Regions from separate parts of the Geobacillus sp. FSL W8-1251 genome, predicted to be linked through region 2. Evidence: predicted binding sites of a transcription regulator. Region 2 holds the regulator's gene; the other holds the start of a gene.
The links. Region 2 encodes NrdR, which represses ribonucleotide reductase genes. Its sites were predicted from a motif close to AACACNATATATNGTGTT; they were not measured.

Region 1 (8,096 bases), 300 kb from region 2:
AGTTTGCCCATTTTGTGTATATTAGCGCCGGCATCGGCATTGGCGCCGGCGTCGTCCTTCATCATCAGCTGTATCGCGGGGTGAACGGGCTAGCGGGCGAGATCGGCCATCATACGATCGATGTCAACGGCGTCCGCTGTACTTGCGGCAATACCGGCTGCTGGGAAATGTACGCTTCACAAAAATATATTGAACGCCGTTTGGCCGAAGAAGGCCGTTCGGAGTGGCTGGACGACCGCTTTTCCATCGCCGCGATGGCGCTGGCGGCGGAAAGCGATGAACCGTTGGCCGGCATTTTGGAGGAAACGGGGCGTTATCTCGGCATCGGACTGTTGCAGGTGATCTACGCGTACAATCCGGAGGCGATCATTATCGGCGGCCCGCTTGCTCAGGCCGGTGATTTCGTGCTTGATGCAGCGCGCAAAGAGGTGAGGGAGCGCATTCTCGTCAAAAAAGAAAGCGAGCCGTCTATCATCTCCTCCAAGCTGAAAGAGAAAAGCTGCGCCATCGGCGCGGCTGCTTCGGTGCTTGAGGCGGTCGTCCTGCCGCCGGAATTTGAGACGGCTCCTTGACGGCCGCAACAGCAAAGGCGCCTGCCTAGTCCGGCAGCGCGCCTCTTTTTGCCGATCGCTACGCTTTTTTCTTCACTTTCCCGGTCCACGTTTTAAATCCGCCTTTTAAATGGTACAAATCGCGATACCCTTTCCGGTAAAGCATTTGTGCGGCCCGCCCGCTGCGCAGCCCGTTTTGGCAATATAAATAAATCGGCTGGTCTTTGCGCAATTCTTTCATGCGCATGCGCAGTTGGGTCAGCGGGATGTTGCGCGCCCCTAAAATATGTCCAGCCGCAAACTCATCCGGTTCACGGACATCGATCAATTGCGCCTTCCGGTAGCCGGCGCGGAACTCTTCTTCTGTCAATGCTTTGACAATTCTCTTCTGCCAGAAGTACGTAATGACGGAATACACGATGACCGCCCCGAGAATAATGAGCAATGCTTCCACCCGTCATGCCTCCTTTCGCTTTGTCCGCTATTTCCTATTATATAGAGTTGCCGCTCGGAAGCAAAGTGTTTTCGCGATGACATTTTTCTTCCCTTGGCCGGCGTTGTTTGCTAAACTAGTAAAGGTGATTCTGAAAAGAAGGTGGAACGATGGCTAAAAAGGAAGTATGGCGCTTTATTGACTCCGGCGAGGGCTCGCCGTCGTTTAATATGGCGCTTGATGAGGCGCTCTTAGAGTGGCACAGCGAAGGAAAAATTCCGCCGACGGTCCGCTTTTACGGCTGGAATCCGCCGACGTTGTCGATCGGCTATTTTCAAAAAGTGGAGAAAGAAATTGATTTAGACGCGGTGAAACGGAACGGCCTCGGCTTTGTCCGCCGCCCGACTGGCGGGCGCGGCGTTCTTCATGACAAAGAGTTGACATACAGCGTCATCGTCTCCGAATCGCATCCCGCGATGCCGCAGACGGTGACGGAAGCGTATCGCGTCATCTCCCAGGGCATTTTGGAAGGATTTCGCTTCCTTGGGCTTGACGCGTATTTCGCCGTGCCGAAAACAGAAGAAGAAAAAGCGGATTTGCGCAGCCCGCGCTCGGCTGTTTGCTTTGACGCACCGTCGTGGTACGAACTTGTCGTTGAGGGGCGGAAAATCGCCGGCAGCGCGCAAACGCGGCAAAAAGGCGTCATTTTGCAGCATGGTTCGATTTTGCTCGATTTGGACGAAGACTTGCTGTTCAGCTTGTTTAAATATCCAAACGAGCGGGTGAAAGAGCGTCTGCAGCGCGATTTTAAAAAGAAAGCCGTCGCGATCAATGAGTTGACGAGCCGCACGGTGACGATCGAGGAAGCGAAAGAAGCGTTTTACAAAGGATTTGAAAAAGGATTGAACATCGTATTGGAACCGTACACGCTCACCGCCGAAGAGTTGGCGTACGTCGAAGAGCTGGCGCGGACGAAATACGAAAGCGATGAATGGAACTTTAAGCGTTAGGCGGCAATATGGAACATCGCTCCTGTTTTGGCAAAAACGGCATGGCTGGTCCGTTTTTCGCCGTTTTTTGTCTTTTTTTGCTTGACAAAAACGAAATGATCTGTTCTAAATCACAATATATAGTATGATTTTCGTAAAAAATCATACTATATATTGTTTTTTTCTGTTTGATATGGTAAGGTAGAGAAGACAGGGCAACATTGGCAAAAACATGAGAGATTATATAATTATATAAAAGAGGAGAGATAGGAGAATGACGGTGGCGTCGTCCGAAAAAATGAAAATCAATATTGACAAGCTGAACGAGGATATCCGCCTATTTCCGCAAGTGCATCCGATTACGCCGGATATGCACATCACCCATAAAGGCGTATCCCGTTTGGTCATGTTGGACCGTTATTCGTTTAAGGATACGGAAAAGCTGACGCTCACACCGGGCGATTTCGTTGTGTTGACGATCAAGGAGGACCCGAAATTCCCAGCCCGCGGTCTCGGTTTTATCGTCGATATTGACTGGGAGGCGAAAAAAGCGCGCGTGTTGATTGAAGACGAATACCGGCACGTGCTCGAAGGCGAGGAGGCGGAAACCGGCATTGTCCTTCGATCGCTCGACATTATCGACAAGCCGCTCGAGATTTTCTATGAGCAAATCGCCAAGCGCAATGCGACCGGGCTGGCGGCGGTGGAAAAGACCGAAGAAAAGCGGAAAGAGTGGTTCGAAAAGTTTTATCAAGAGCTCGCCAGCTTGAATTTTGTTCCGGCCGGCCGCGTGTTGTACGGGGCGGGTTCAGGCAAGGAAGTGACGTATTTCAACTGCTATGTGATGCCGTTTGTGAAAGATTCGCGCGAAGGCATTTCCGAACATCGGAAGCAGGTGATGGAAATTATGAGCCGCGGCGGCGGCGTTGGGACGAACGGCTCGACATTGCGGCCGCGCCATACGCTTGCGCGCGGGGTGAACGGCAAATCGTCCGGGTCGGTCTCATGGCTTGACGACATTGCGAAGCTGACCCACCTTGTCGAGCAAGGTGGCTCCCGCCGCGGCGCCCAAATGATTATGCTGGCCGACTGGCACCCGGACATTATCGAATTCATCGTCTCGAAAATGCAAAACCCGCGCATTTTGCGCTACCTGCTTGAAAATATGGAAGACGAGGGCATCAAAAAAGCAGCGCGCGACAAACTGAAATTCACGCCGCTCACCGAGCGGGAGCGGACGATGTACGAAGCGATCGTCCGGTACAAAAACGCGCCTGACTACGGCGGCTTCACAGAGGAAATTATCAAAGATGCCGAAGAAAAACTGCGCACCGGCGGTACATACACGGTGCACAACCCGGACTTTTTGACCGGTGCGAACATTTCCGTCTGCTTGACGAAAGAATTCATGGAAGCGGTCGAAAAGGACGAAGAATACGCGTTGCGCTTCCCGGACGTAGAAACGTATTCTGAAGAAGAAATGCGCATTTACAATGAAAAATGGCATGAAGTCGGCGATGTGCGCGAATGGGAACAAATGGGCTACCGCGTCCGCGTCTACCGGAAAATCCGCGCCCGCGAGCTTTGGAAGTTGATCAACATTTGTGCGACGTATTCAGCCGAGCCGGGCATTTTCTTCATCGACAATGCCAATGAAATGACGAACGCTCGCGCGTACGGACAAAAAGTCGTGGCGACCAATCCGTGCGGGGAACAGCCCCTTGCGCCATATTCGGTCTGCAACTTGGCCGCCATTAACTTGGCGAACATGGTGGACAAAGAGCGGAAAGTCGTGGACTATGAAAAACTGAAGCGTACGGTTGAAATCGGGGTGCGGATGCAAGACAACGTCATTGATGCTACGCCATACTTCCTTGAGGAAAACAAAAAACAGGCGCTCGGCGAGCGCCGCATCGGCCTTGGCGTCATGGGGCTTGCCGACTTGCTCATTTACTGCGAAAAAGCGTACGGCTCCGAGGAAGGAAATCAACTTGTGGACGAACTGTTCCGCACGATCGCCACGACCGCTTACCGGGCCTCGATCGAGCTGGCGAAAGAAAAAGGCAGCTTCCCGTTTTTGGTCGGCGAAACGGAAGAAGAAACGCAAAAGTTGCGCGAAGCGTTCATCAACACCGGTTACATGAAACGGATGCCGGATGACATTCGCCAAGATATTTTGAAATACGGCATCCGCAACTCACACTTGCTGACGGTGGCGCCGACAGGATCGACGGGAACGATGGTTGGCGTCTCAACCGGGCTGGAGCCGTACTTCTCGTTCTCGTACTACCGGAGCGGGCGCTTGGGCAAATTTATCGAAGTGAAAGCGGACATTGTCCAAGAATATTTGGACAAACATCCGGAAGCCGACCCGAACCATTTGCCGCCTTGGTTTGTGACGGCGATGGACTTGCCGCCGGAAGCGCACGCCGATGTGCAATGCATCATTCAGCGCTGGGTCGACTCGAGCTTGTCGAAAACGGTCAACGCGCCGAGAGGCTACACCGTCGAGCAAGTGCAAAAAGTGTACGAGCGTTTATGGCGCGGCGGCGCGAAAGGCGGCACCGTCTACGTCGACGGCAGCCGCGATGAGCAAGTGTTAACGTTGAAAGCGGAAGAAAACCGGATCGAAGAACAGCTAGAACTGCTTCCAGAAGAACAAGAGGAAAAAGAAACGAAACGCGCCGTCGTGCTTGTCGATACGATTCAAGATGTGCGCGCCACCGATGTGACGATCGGCTCCGAAATCGGCAACATTTGCCCGATTTGCCGCGAAGGAACGGTCGAAGAGATCGGCGGCTGCAACACGTGCACGAACTGCGGCGCCCAGCTGAAGTGCGGCCTGTAATGGTGATACGGATGGGTTTGGATGGATGAAACGCTGGTTTCCGTAGAGGAACCGGCGTTTTTTTACATAAAAGGCAAAAGCCAAGATGTAGTGGTAAAAGGAGGGAACGAAAGGGGGAGCGTCATGATTGTTCATGTCGTAAAACGCGGGGAGACGCTTTGGCAGTTGGCTCAGCGTTACGGCGTTCCACTCGAGCGGATTGTCGCCGCCAATGAACTGAGCGACCCGAACCGGCTAGCCCCATTCGCTACGGGGCGTCCATCCAATACGATGCGGCGGCCGCCTCGCCGTTTTACCGGTACACGGACGAGCAAGGCCGCCAGCACGAAGTATGGTTTGAAGACGCCCGCAGCGCGTTGGCGAAATTTGAATTGGTGAAAGAATACGGATTGCGCGGAATCAGCTACTGGGTGCTCGGGTATCCGTATCCGGAAAACTGGGTGCTGTTGGAAGACAATTTCCGCATTCGCAAGCGTGGGTAAGCTAAGCAGTTAGAGCGTATGCGCCGGTCATCGGGCATGCTCTTTTATTTTGTTTCTTGGAGTTCGAGCCGCTTTTTGAGTTGATACATTTCCAGATCGTGCTGGCCGATCTTATGATTTAAATATTCAATCGCAATGTTCGCGTTGCGCCAATCATGTGACAGTATCTCGAACATACGCCGATGCTCAGCCAGCTCGTCCTCGATTTTTTTGAAATGGCTGCGCGTTTCGATGATGAAATGGTCCAACTTTTCCTCGAGGCGCTGTTGTCGTTCTTCGAGGCGTTGTTGCCGTTCTTCGAGGCGCTGTTGTCCGGCTTCTAGTCGGTCGAGGCGTTCATGAATCGGCTGCAACTCCTCTTTCAGCACTGAGCGAAGCAATTCGACAAGCTCGTGAGACATTCTGCATCCCCCCTTTCAGCTTAGTTTTATTGTATCATTGCGTTTATGAGCTGTCATGGCAAATCGCAAAGGAGTACGAATGTTTTGAAAGGAGTGGATTTATCTAGTTTGACGTTTGAGCTCATCCAGCATCGGTTTACCAAGCCGGCCAAGCGGGTCATCGAGCAGCGTTACCCGAAAACCAAGCTCGATTTGGACGAATCGAAGCGCAAGTATAAGTGGGGGCGGTACGGCATCGGCAAATACGTGTATCGTGACGAGGAGGCGCAGGAGCTGGAGGAAACGATGCGTTCGTACATTGCCCGCTTTTTCCCGGCGGCTGAGGTGCAGTATTTTACGTAATGCCCCTTTTATGGTACAATAGAAATGATTGCTCTTTTTGTCTGCCAAAAGGGCCGACGCATCGGAGTGACGGTATAGGCCGGGGGATTTGCTGGCGGCAGGCAAACGTTGCAGGAGGGGACAAACGTTGCCGACACCGAGCATGGAAGATTATATTGAACAAATTTACTTGTTGATTGAAGAAAAAGGCTATGCCCGCGTTTCGGACATCGCGGAAGCGTTGTCCGTTCACCCTTCTTCAGTGACGAAAATGGTGCAAAAGCTCGATAAAGATGAATATTTGGTGTATGAAAAGTACCGCGGCCTTGTCTTGACGCCGAAAGGAAAAAAAATCGGCCAACGGCTTGTGTACCGCCATGAGCTGCTTGAGCAGTTTCTTCGCCTCATTGGCGTCAACGAAGAAAACATTTACCGCGATGTGGAAGGGATTGAACACCATTTGAGTTGGAACGCCATCGACCGGATTGGCGATTTGGTGCAATATTTTCAAGAGGACGAACGCCGTCTTGAGGCGCTGCGCGACGTGCAAAAGCGCAATGAGCAAGGGGAGTAAGCGACTGCTTGCTCTTTTTTGTTTTTCGTACTAAACGCCTTTTCTTTCTCTTACATATATATATAAACAGCGAGAAAGGGGAGGCGGCGATGGACATTGATCTCGTCTTTTCCGGCGGCGGAGTGAAAGGGTTTGCGTTGCTGGGGGCGTATGAGGCCATTGAAGAAAAAGGGCTGCGCTGGAAGCGGCTTGCCGGGACGAGCGCCGGGGCGCTGCTTGCTGCGCTACTGGCGGCTGGATACACCGCCCGTGAGATGACGCAGTTGTTCGAGGAGCTTAGGCTGGAGCAGTTTTTGGATGAACGGGCGTCGTGGGTTCCGTTTTCTGTTTGGAAGTGGGTGCGTCTATATTGGCATTTAGGAGTTTATAAGGGAAACGTGTTTGAACAGTGGATCGAATCGGCGCTCGCTGCCCGCGGAGTGCGTATGTTTCGGGATGTACCAGCTGACAGTTTGTATATCGTTGCCTCCGATGTGACGAACGGGCGCATCGTCGTGCTGCCGGATGATTTGGCGATATACGGCATTGACCCCGGCTCGTTTTCGATCGCCAAGGCGGTGCGGATGAGCACGAGCATTCCGTACTTTTTCGAGCCGGTCCGCCTTCACGGACGGGACGGCACCTCCCTCATCGTTGACGGCGGGGTGCTCAGCAACTTTCCGCTGTTTCTCTTTGATGAAGAAAAAGAAACGAAAAAACGGCCGGTGCTCGGCGTTCAATTGAGCGCCAAGCCCGGCCAGCGGCCGAAACGGCGCATTGCCAACGCGCTTGATTTGTACGAAGCGTTGTTTGAGGCGATGAAAGAGGCGCATGACGCCCGCTATATTTCGCGCCGCCATGAAAAAAACATCATCTTTTTGCCGGTGGAAAACGTTCTTGCGACCGATTTTTCCATCGACCTGGAAGCGCGCCGGCGTCTCATTGACTATGGGCGCGAGCGGGCGCGGCAGTTTTTGCAGCGGTGGGCGTTTTGAGCGCCCAAAACAAAAAAGAATCAAGCTAAAAGGAAGCCCGATTCTTTTTTTTGCCTTTTTTGCCCTCGATGACGGTCAAATGCGGAGTCGCCGTTCGCTTTTTCAACGGCCGTTTTAGTTTCGCCGGCTTCGGCTGCTTGTGCGCGGAGCGGGGATGAAGCTTTTTCGACTGCCGCACCGCTTTTAGATACGACAATCGTTCTTTGCTAGTGCGGCGTTGGTAGACGAAACGGTAAAAGAGATAAATCGCGGCTGCAAACAGCGCAACAAACAACAGCTGGCGAAACAGCACCGTCGGATGGGCAAAAAGGGTATACACAATGCCAAGCGTCCCAAGCAAAATCATAAGTCCGGCGAGCGGGTGAACAGCCCTGTGCCGCAATGAATCCACCCCCTTTACGATTACTGCACCGCTTTTTTCGCTTCCGCTTCCGCCTCTAAACGAAGAAGCTGCTGGAACGAAGCGATGGCCACTTCCACTTGGTCGTCGTCCGGCTCTTTTGTCGTCAACCGCTGCAGCCAT
Region 2 (8,096 bases):
ATACTCTTGCTCCAATTTGTACTCGTCAATCGCGAGCCCGACATAATGTTCAAGCCGCTCGATGTACGGCTTCAGCCGAAAGGTGACAAACGACGAAAACGAGAAGGACAGCCCGTCGCGAAAAAACGAAGCGCACGCCTCGCGCAGCAGCGCCATGCGCGAAGCAGCAAACTCCGCCCCTTTCTGATAATCGCGCCGTTCACCGTCCAAAAACGAATGGGCGAGCGCCAAAATTTGCTGCTGTTCCTCGCGGTCGCGAAAATAAAAGACACCGGAAATGATCGACAACAACAGCCGGTCTTCGAGGACAGACTGCACAAATGCAGTCATGGCTGGTATGATATACGTCTCGAGCACGTGCTTCTCATCGCCGTATATGTAAACCGCCACGATCTTGTTTCCGTCGTAAGCGGCGTGAAACAGCGGACAGGCATCCCGTTTCCGTTCATTCAGCAGCCAAAACAGTTTCTCCGCCTCGCTTGCCTTGTCAAAATGGATTTCGATCACCCGCTGTCCCCCCTTCTCCGAGATCAACACTTGGTTTATATATATGGGGACAATCAGCTGTTTAGACTAAAAAAGCGCAAAACGTCCAACGTTTCCCGCCTACAGGGATGCGCCGCTCGGCGGCTGCGGCGGACGGAGCGCACAGACATTCGCAACGGGTTCATTCGCCAAGATGCCCCGCTCCTTGGCGGCTGGCGGAGAATGCATCCTTTCCGCCCCAGCGCAGAAAAACGGCGCCCCCTTGCGTCAGGGGACGCCGTAAGCGCGCCGTTTGACCGCTTATCCATCATTCGCGGCGGTTTGGCCCGGTAATTTCAACCGGGTGCGCGAGTGAGCGGATCCGCTCCATAATGCGGGCGGCTTTCACTTTTTCTTCCTCGCCGCGCTGCGAATACGTCAAATGGTGGGCGAGCTGCTTCATATCAAAGTTGGAGGTGAAAAAGGTCGGCAAATTTTCAAACATCCGGTATTGCAAAATTGGGCCGAGCACATCGTCGCGCACCCAGCTCGACATCGCCTCCGCTCCAAGGTCATCGAGCATGAGCACCGGCACTTTTTTCACATAATCGAGCTTTTCGTTCATCGTCTGATCTTGCAATGAATGCTTCAGCTCTCGAAACAGCTCCGGCACATAGACGATGAGCGACGGAATGTTCCGTTTCGCCAGTTCATTGGCGATCGCCCCGAGCAAATACGTTTTGCCGACGCCGAACGACCCGTACAAGTACAATCCTTTCATTTTTTTCCCCGGCTCGTACTCCGTCACGAACTTCTCTGCAAACTGGATGGCTTTAATGCGCCCATCGTCGCTAAGATCCACATCCGACAGCGAAGCTTGCAAAATTTCCCGCGGCACGAACATGCTTTGAATGAGCGCTTCCTGCCTTCTCCGTTCATCATCTTGCACTTTTTTCGGGCAGCGGTCGTATTCAACGTCAATTCGCCCGCCGGCGACCACCAAGTTCGGATGATACCCCGGCAACATATTTGGGCATTGCTCGAGCCCTGGGCACTGGCGGCAATGGCCATGTTGCTCGATAAATTCGTACAGCTTCATTAAACTTCGGTCCACCGCATCGCGCGACAGCTGCTGCTCGTGCGCCTGCAAAAACGGCTGCACGTCCGGATGCGTCAAAATATAGCGCCGCATTTGTTCATAGCGCCGCCGGAACCCTTCGTTTCCGAACAGCCGCTGCAACAGTTGATTTACTCGTTCCATCGCCTTTACACCTACGATCCATCACGGTATTTTTTCAGCCGTTCCTCGAGCTCTTTGCGCGCCTGTTCCACATCAAAGTCGTCATCATCCGGTTGGCTGTAATCCATGTTCAGCCAGTCGGGGACGATTTCAGTGCGCACGACTTTGCGCACTGTCCGCGTCCCTTTTTCTTTTTCATTCGCCCAGTTTTGGTACGTCTTTGCTTCCTCTTTAGCCAGCTCCATCGCCTCTTTGACGGTGCGCACCTTTTTGCGCGCCCAATGGCTGGCGATTTTCTCGACATATTTTTTCGATAGTTTCATATTCGTCCGCAGCATGACGTAATAAATCAGCACATTGACGACGCCCGGAAGAAGCTGCTGTTGAAACATAATATCTTCGATCAATTGCAAATCGGCGAGCGACGGCTCCGCTCCCCCGGAAATTTCCTTCAGAAGCTGGCGCGGGGAGATCGTCTCGAGCTGCTTCATCAACGCCTCCTCTTTTGTGCGTGGCTCGATGTATTCCATCGTCCGGTAAGCGAGCGGCTGCACCCGTTCGACAAGGCGCGGGGCGGCGCCGCCGTGCTCGATCTCATACCACTCCCGGGCCGCCCGGCGCAGGGCGTCAATGTCAATCTCGTATGCCGGATCGATGACGCCGAGGACAATTTTTTGCATTTCCAGCGGCGGGATGCCGTACAAAAATGCCAACTTTTTGATCGCTTCTTTCACTTTCGCGGTTACGGCCCGGCGCGGCACCATCTGTTTCGACAAGCCAGCAAAAAAAAGCTCAAAATCAAACACGCCATCATCGAGCGCATACGACGCCTCGTCCCGCCCCATGTGCACTTTTCCATCCGGCGGCTCGAGCTCGCGCCCGGCCTCTTCATTGAATCCCGCGACGATTTGTTCAGCATGAACGGACGAAAATACGTCCGAAAACGCGCGCGTCACCCGGGTGAACTTTGTCTCATCCACAACCGGGCAGGCAAAACAGTCATTCAGCTGGGCAAACATATGACGGCCGACTTGCCGGTACAAAAAGACGCCGAGCATTTCGTCGCGGAAAAATTGATCCGGCGCCAGCGGCGGGCGCAGCTCATACACAAACTGCTTCGGCTCTTCCGCCTCGGGGGCGTGGACGTACGTATTCAGCAGCCCGATGCCTTCGAGCTTCAGCCGCTCGCTGTAAATGTCCGGCAGACCGCACTGCATGAGCGCCATAAGCCGATGGTGGGTCGCTTCCCGGCCGCCAAGCAGCTCGAGCTCCCCCCAAAGCGTCATATATAAGGCGAGCGCACGATGGCCGATCAGCGGCTGATACAGCATAGTCAACACTTTTCGGTCCGCATCGTGCAGCGCAGTGCGGCTTTGCACCATATACCGATCAACGGCCAACAACTCTTTCCAATGGTGTGGCATCGCTCCGACCTTCCATTCTGCCATATTCGTTTCCATCCACCTCTCGCCTTCCCGGCCGAAAAATAAGCTGAAAAAAGGGCCTGCCGCATTCCCGCTCGAGCCCTTTTACCGTTGTCCTTTTTTAATCAGCTCTTTTAGCTCTTCGATAAATACGTTGATATCTTTAAACTGCCGATAGACGGAAGCGAAGCGGACATAGGCCACCTCATCGATGCGCGACAGCCGCTCCATGACCATTTCGCCGATCGTTTCGCTTTTTACTTCCGATACGCCTTGGCTGCGCAGCTCGCGCTCGATTTCCTGCGTCACTTTTTCCAATTGCTCAAGCGCCACCGGCCGTTTTTCACACGCTTTGATCAAACCGCGCAAAATTTTTTCCCGGCTGAACTCCTCGCGCGTCCCTTCTTTTTTGACGACAATCAGCGGCGGTTCCTCGACCCGCTCAAACGTCGTAAATCGATAGTGGCATTGTTCGCACTCGCGCCGGCGGCGAATCGAGCGGCCTTCTTCGGCCGGGCGCGAGTCAAGCACGCGCGTGCCTTGGTGATGGCATGACGGACATCGCATAACATCCACTCCGTTCCTCTTCTTATCTTCTATCATACCGGAATGGCAGATGGCAGACAAGCCATAGTCAGCTATTGAGGCCAGAACCGATATACGGCAGGCGGCCGTCAAGCTTCCGGTATAACTCAAGGATGACCGCCCGGCTGCGGCCAAAATCAAACGGCAAGAACTTTGTCTCGGTCGTCACCGAAAAGTCCACCGCCGTTTCAAACGGGCGGACGGAAATGACGGTGGCGACGATAAACAGCTTGGGGCCGCGCCGCGTTTGGGCGCAAAGCTCGCCGCGCTCTTCGGAAACGGAAAGCAGCTCGGCGTCAGGCAGCGAAGCGAGCAGCTCTTTCACCGCGTCGATGACAGCGCGGTGGGCCGCTTTGTAGTAATGGCTCCGGAGCTCGGCGTCCTCATGGTTTTCCCGCGTTTCGCAATGGTTCGTCAACGCATACTTCAACTTTTTCCACATGCTCATAGCCACGTCTCCCTAATCGTTCTTTTTTTCACCATCATACCATGATTTTGGCCGCCATGGCACCCGCCGAAAGCGTAAAAAAAGGAGCGTCCTGTTTACGCTCCTTTTGCTTCCGTTGTTATGGAATTACAGCGCGTGCGCCTTTTTCACTTCAATCGGGCGCATGCCGCGCGGCAGCTCAATCGTTTCCCGCATTTGCGCGCCAAGCTTTTCGGCGATGTAATCCGCGGCGATGGTCGGGTCTAAATGGCCGCATGTATACACATCAATGCTGGCATAGCCGTGTTCCGGAAACGTATGAATCGTTAAATGGGATTCGGAAATAATGACGACCCCGCTTACGCCTTGCGGAGCGAATTTATGGAACGCGACTTCGCGAATTTCCGCTCCCGACTTTAATGCGGCGTCTACAAACGTTTTTTCAATAAAGTCCATATCGTTCAGTTTGTCAAAGTCGCATCCCCAAAGTTCCGAGATAACGTGACGACCCATCGTATCCATGCGAAAGTCCCCCTTTTAACCAATTTTCTCAAATAAAAAACAGATTTGTAGGTTGCAAAATGGCATGTATAACTACCACGGGGGAAAGTTAGTCCTAAGAGGTCCTAACCCTTTAAGTAGTCACATTACCTTTGCCGTTAAGAAGTTCACGAAACATAGTATACTTTGTTTAGGGGGTTTTTGCAACAGGCTTTTTTAATTTTTCGCATGCCAAAAGGAAAAAGCGCCCACACCGCCACACGGGCGGATCGGACGCTTTGCGCATCTTTTCACGATTGCGAGATTGGAAGAAAAACTGCTTAAGCGCTCACATGAAGACGCTCATTCATTTTGGCGGCGACAAGGCTGGCCAAGTCGACGACGCGGCACGAATAGCCCCACTCGTTGTCGTACCAGGCGAGCACTTTCACTTTCCGGCCGTCAATCACCATTGTCGACAAACCGTCAATGATCGCCGAATGCGGGTTCATGCGGGTTCGTGTTGAAATCGATCGACACAAGCGGCTCCATCGTGAAATCCAAAATGCCTTTCAGCGGACCATTGGCTGCGCGGAGAAGAGCTTCGTTCACTTCCTCGACCGTCACATCCCGCTTGACGTCAACGACCAAATCGACAAGCGACACGTTCGGCGTCGGAACGCGCAACGCCATGCCATGAAGCTTTCCTTGTGAACTACCCACCACCTACACTTCGCTTAGAGGTGGGGGCTTCAAGCGACTTGTGTGTGTTCGCTGAACGGTAAGCCACACACAAGAACCCTTTACGCTTCCCTTCGTTCCGAAGGTGTCCGTTCTAGCCATATTCTATCCTATTCGTTGGCTAACGCCAACCGAAATTCATCTCCCACTTTCACTGGTGCTGGCGCACCTTCACGTTTAGAAGTAGGAGACTTCTTTCGGAGGGAAGTTAAATTTGCCGGTCGCTTCAATCACAATATCAATATCAAGCTCTTTCCACGGCAATTGTTGCGGTCGCGCGAGTTCAGCAATTCCACCTTTTTGCCGTTGACAAGCAATCCGTCTTCCAAAGCGGCGACATCGCCGTCGAATTTGCCGTGGTTGGAGTCGTATTTCACCAAATGGGCTAACGTTTCCGGCGGATAGCTAGCATTCACCGCCACAATTTCAAGGTCGGGAGGATTGATGGCTCTCCGGAATACCATCCGTCCAATTCGTCCGAATCCGTTAATCGCCACTTTCGCCTTCATTCACCTTGTTCCCTTCTCATATATGTTATACTATTTATTTTAATCCACATAAATAGTATATCATATTTTTGTGAAATACGGAGAGCAAAATCAATAAAACGCAGCAAAAAAGACGCCTATTTTCCCAAGGCGTCCCATTGATGCAAAATGGCCAGCAACTGCCGGCGTGTCTCTTCGATCGTCCCGTTGTTGTCAATCACCGCATCGGCCCGTTTCACTTTTTCCGCCATCGGCCACTGGGAGCGGATGCGGGCGAGCGCTTCCTCTTCGGTGAAACCGTTGCGCGCCATGAGCCGGCGGAGCTGAACGTCATCGTCGACGTACACAACAAGCACTTTATCCACCCAATGAGTCAGCCCGCTTTCAAATAACAGCGGAATATCTAGGACGACGGTCTTCGCTCCGGAGCGGATGTGCGCTTCTTTTTCAGCCAGCATTTTTTTCCGCACCGCTGGGTGAACGATGGCGTTGAGCACTTTCCGCTGTTGTTCGTCGTTAAAGACGATCGCCCCGAGTTTGGCTCGGTCGATTTCGCCGTCCGCCCGCAAAATGCCCGGACCGAATGCAGCGACGATTTGCCGGTACGCCTCCTCCCCCGGGCGGACGACGGCGCGCGCCGCCTCATCCGCATCGATGACCGGAAGGCCGAGCTCGCGCATCATCGCGCTGACCGTACTTTTGCCGCTCGCAATTCCACCGGTTAATCCGATCGTGAATGCCATTCGGCACCCCTCCTTTTTTGTCTGCTGCCTAGCGTTGGCAACGCGGGCAATAATGCGTGCCGCGGCCGGCGACAACCATTTTCTCAATCGGGGTGCCGCACCGTTTGCACGGCTCCCCTTTGCGGCCGTATACGAACAGGTGATGCTGGAACATTCCGGCTTCTCCTTGCGTATTCACATACGTGCGCACCGTGCTTCCCCCTTTCATGACCGCCTCGCCGATCGTCGCTACCATTTCTTCGTGCAACCGTGCAAGTTCTTCATCCGTCAGCGAAGCAGCCGGCCGTCCAGGGAGAATGCCGGCGCGAAACAGCGCTTCGTCGACATAAATGTTGCCAAACCCGGCCACGACCGTTTGATCAAGCAACAACGCTTTCACCGTCCGCTTTGTTTTCGCCGCTTTTGCGGCCAACACCGCCGGAGAAAACGCTGGGGACAGCGGTTCCGGCCCTAATTGAGCGAGCGGCGGCCGGCAGTCTGCTTCCTCTTTCGCGTACACGTGCATGGTTCCGAATTTGCGTACATCGCGATAACGAAGCTCACTGCCGTCTGTAAAACGAAACACAATGTGCGTATGCGGTTCAAGCGGCTCATCGGACTGGGCGACCGCGTAGCGCCCCTCCATGCGCAAATGGGAGATGAGCATATCCCGGTCAAGCAAAAATTTCAAAAATTTCCCGCGCCGATCGATGCCGCGCACCGTCTGCCCGGCCAGCCTGGCAGCAAACGCCGCCGGGTCTTGCGGATGACGAATGATATTCGGCCAAAACACCCGCACCTCTTCAATCGTTTTGCCAGCGACAAGCGGCAACAGCGTGCGGCGGATCGTTTCCACTTCCGGCAGTTCCGGCATGGCGCCTCCCTCCTTTTCCTGTTCGTGCACCTGTTTTAAAGCAACAGCTCATTGCGCGGCCCCGTGAAAAACCGAGCAGCTGGCGGGCAGGCCGCTTTTATTTGGCGTCGTACCACGTCGGACCGTAATGGTAATCGACTTTCAGCGGCACGCGGAGTGCGACGGCTTGCTCCATCACCTCTGGAACGAGGCGGCACAGCCGCTCGATTTCCTCTTTCGGCGCCTCCAAAATGAGTTCGTCATGCACTTGCAGCAACAGGCGCGCCTGCAGCCGTTCTTCGCGCAGCCTCACGCTTAGATCGATCATCGCTTTTTTAATAATATCAGCGGCACTCCCTTGGATCGGTGTGTTCATCGCCGTCCGCTCGGCGAAGCTGCGGACGTTGAAGTTGCGGCTTGTAATATCGGGCAAATAGCGGCGCCGATGCAGCAGCGTCGTCACATACCCTTTTTGTTTCGCTTCTTGCACAATGTTGTCCATATATTGCTTTACACCTGGAAAACTAGCAAAATATCGCTCAATAAATTCAGCCGCTTCTTTGCGCGTAATGTTCAAGTTTTGCGCCAGACCGTAATCACTAATGCCGTACACGATGCCAAAATTGACGGCCTTCGCTTGGCGGCGCATGTTGGCTGTCACGTCTTCTTCG

Region 1: a site for NrdR is predicted at 2,104-2,121, ahead of NSS88_RS13960 (vitamin B12-dependent ribonucleotide reductase). Genes of this name have one in related genera too.

Annotation. Positions count from the first base shown of each region.
Region 1 is NZ_JBBOUF010000001.1:2,650,793-2,658,888, forward strand. It holds gene NSS88_RS13945 (ROK family transcriptional regulator) at 1-572, shown strand, start outside; gene NSS88_RS13950 (rhodanese-like domain-containing protein) at 631-1,005, opposite strand; gene NSS88_RS13955 (lipoate--protein ligase family protein) at 1,155-1,994, shown strand; gene NSS88_RS13960 (vitamin B12-dependent ribonucleotide reductase) at 2,248-4,821, shown strand; partial or broken gene NSS88_RS13970 (spore gernimation protein) at 5,064-5,303, shown strand; gene NSS88_RS13975 (hypothetical protein) at 5,348-5,704, opposite strand; partial or broken gene NSS88_RS13980 (spore photoproduct lyase family protein) at 5,789-6,046, shown strand; gene mntR (transcriptional regulator MntR) at 6,174-6,599, shown strand; gene NSS88_RS13990 (patatin-like phospholipase family protein) at 6,689-7,573, shown strand; gene NSS88_RS13995 (SA1362 family protein) at 7,599-7,955, opposite strand; gene NSS88_RS14000 (DUF1385 domain-containing protein) at 7,976-8,096, opposite strand, start outside.
Region 2 is NZ_JBBOUF010000001.1:2,355,492-2,363,587, reverse strand. It holds gene ytxC (putative sporulation protein YtxC) at 1-507, opposite strand, end outside; gene dnaI (primosomal protein DnaI) at 794-1,726, opposite strand; gene NSS88_RS12440 (replication initiation and membrane attachment family protein) at 1,738-3,129, opposite strand; gene nrdR (transcriptional regulator NrdR) at 3,235-3,696, opposite strand; gene NSS88_RS12430 (hypothetical protein) at 3,764-4,162, opposite strand; gene speD (adenosylmethionine decarboxylase) at 4,289-4,663, opposite strand; partial or broken gene NSS88_RS16770 (glyceraldehyde 3-phosphate dehydrogenase NAD-binding domain-containing protein) at 4,963-5,871, opposite strand; gene coaE (dephospho-CoA kinase) at 5,988-6,593, opposite strand; gene mutM (DNA-formamidopyrimidine glycosylase) at 6,622-7,446, opposite strand; gene polA (DNA polymerase I) at 7,544-8,096, opposite strand, start outside.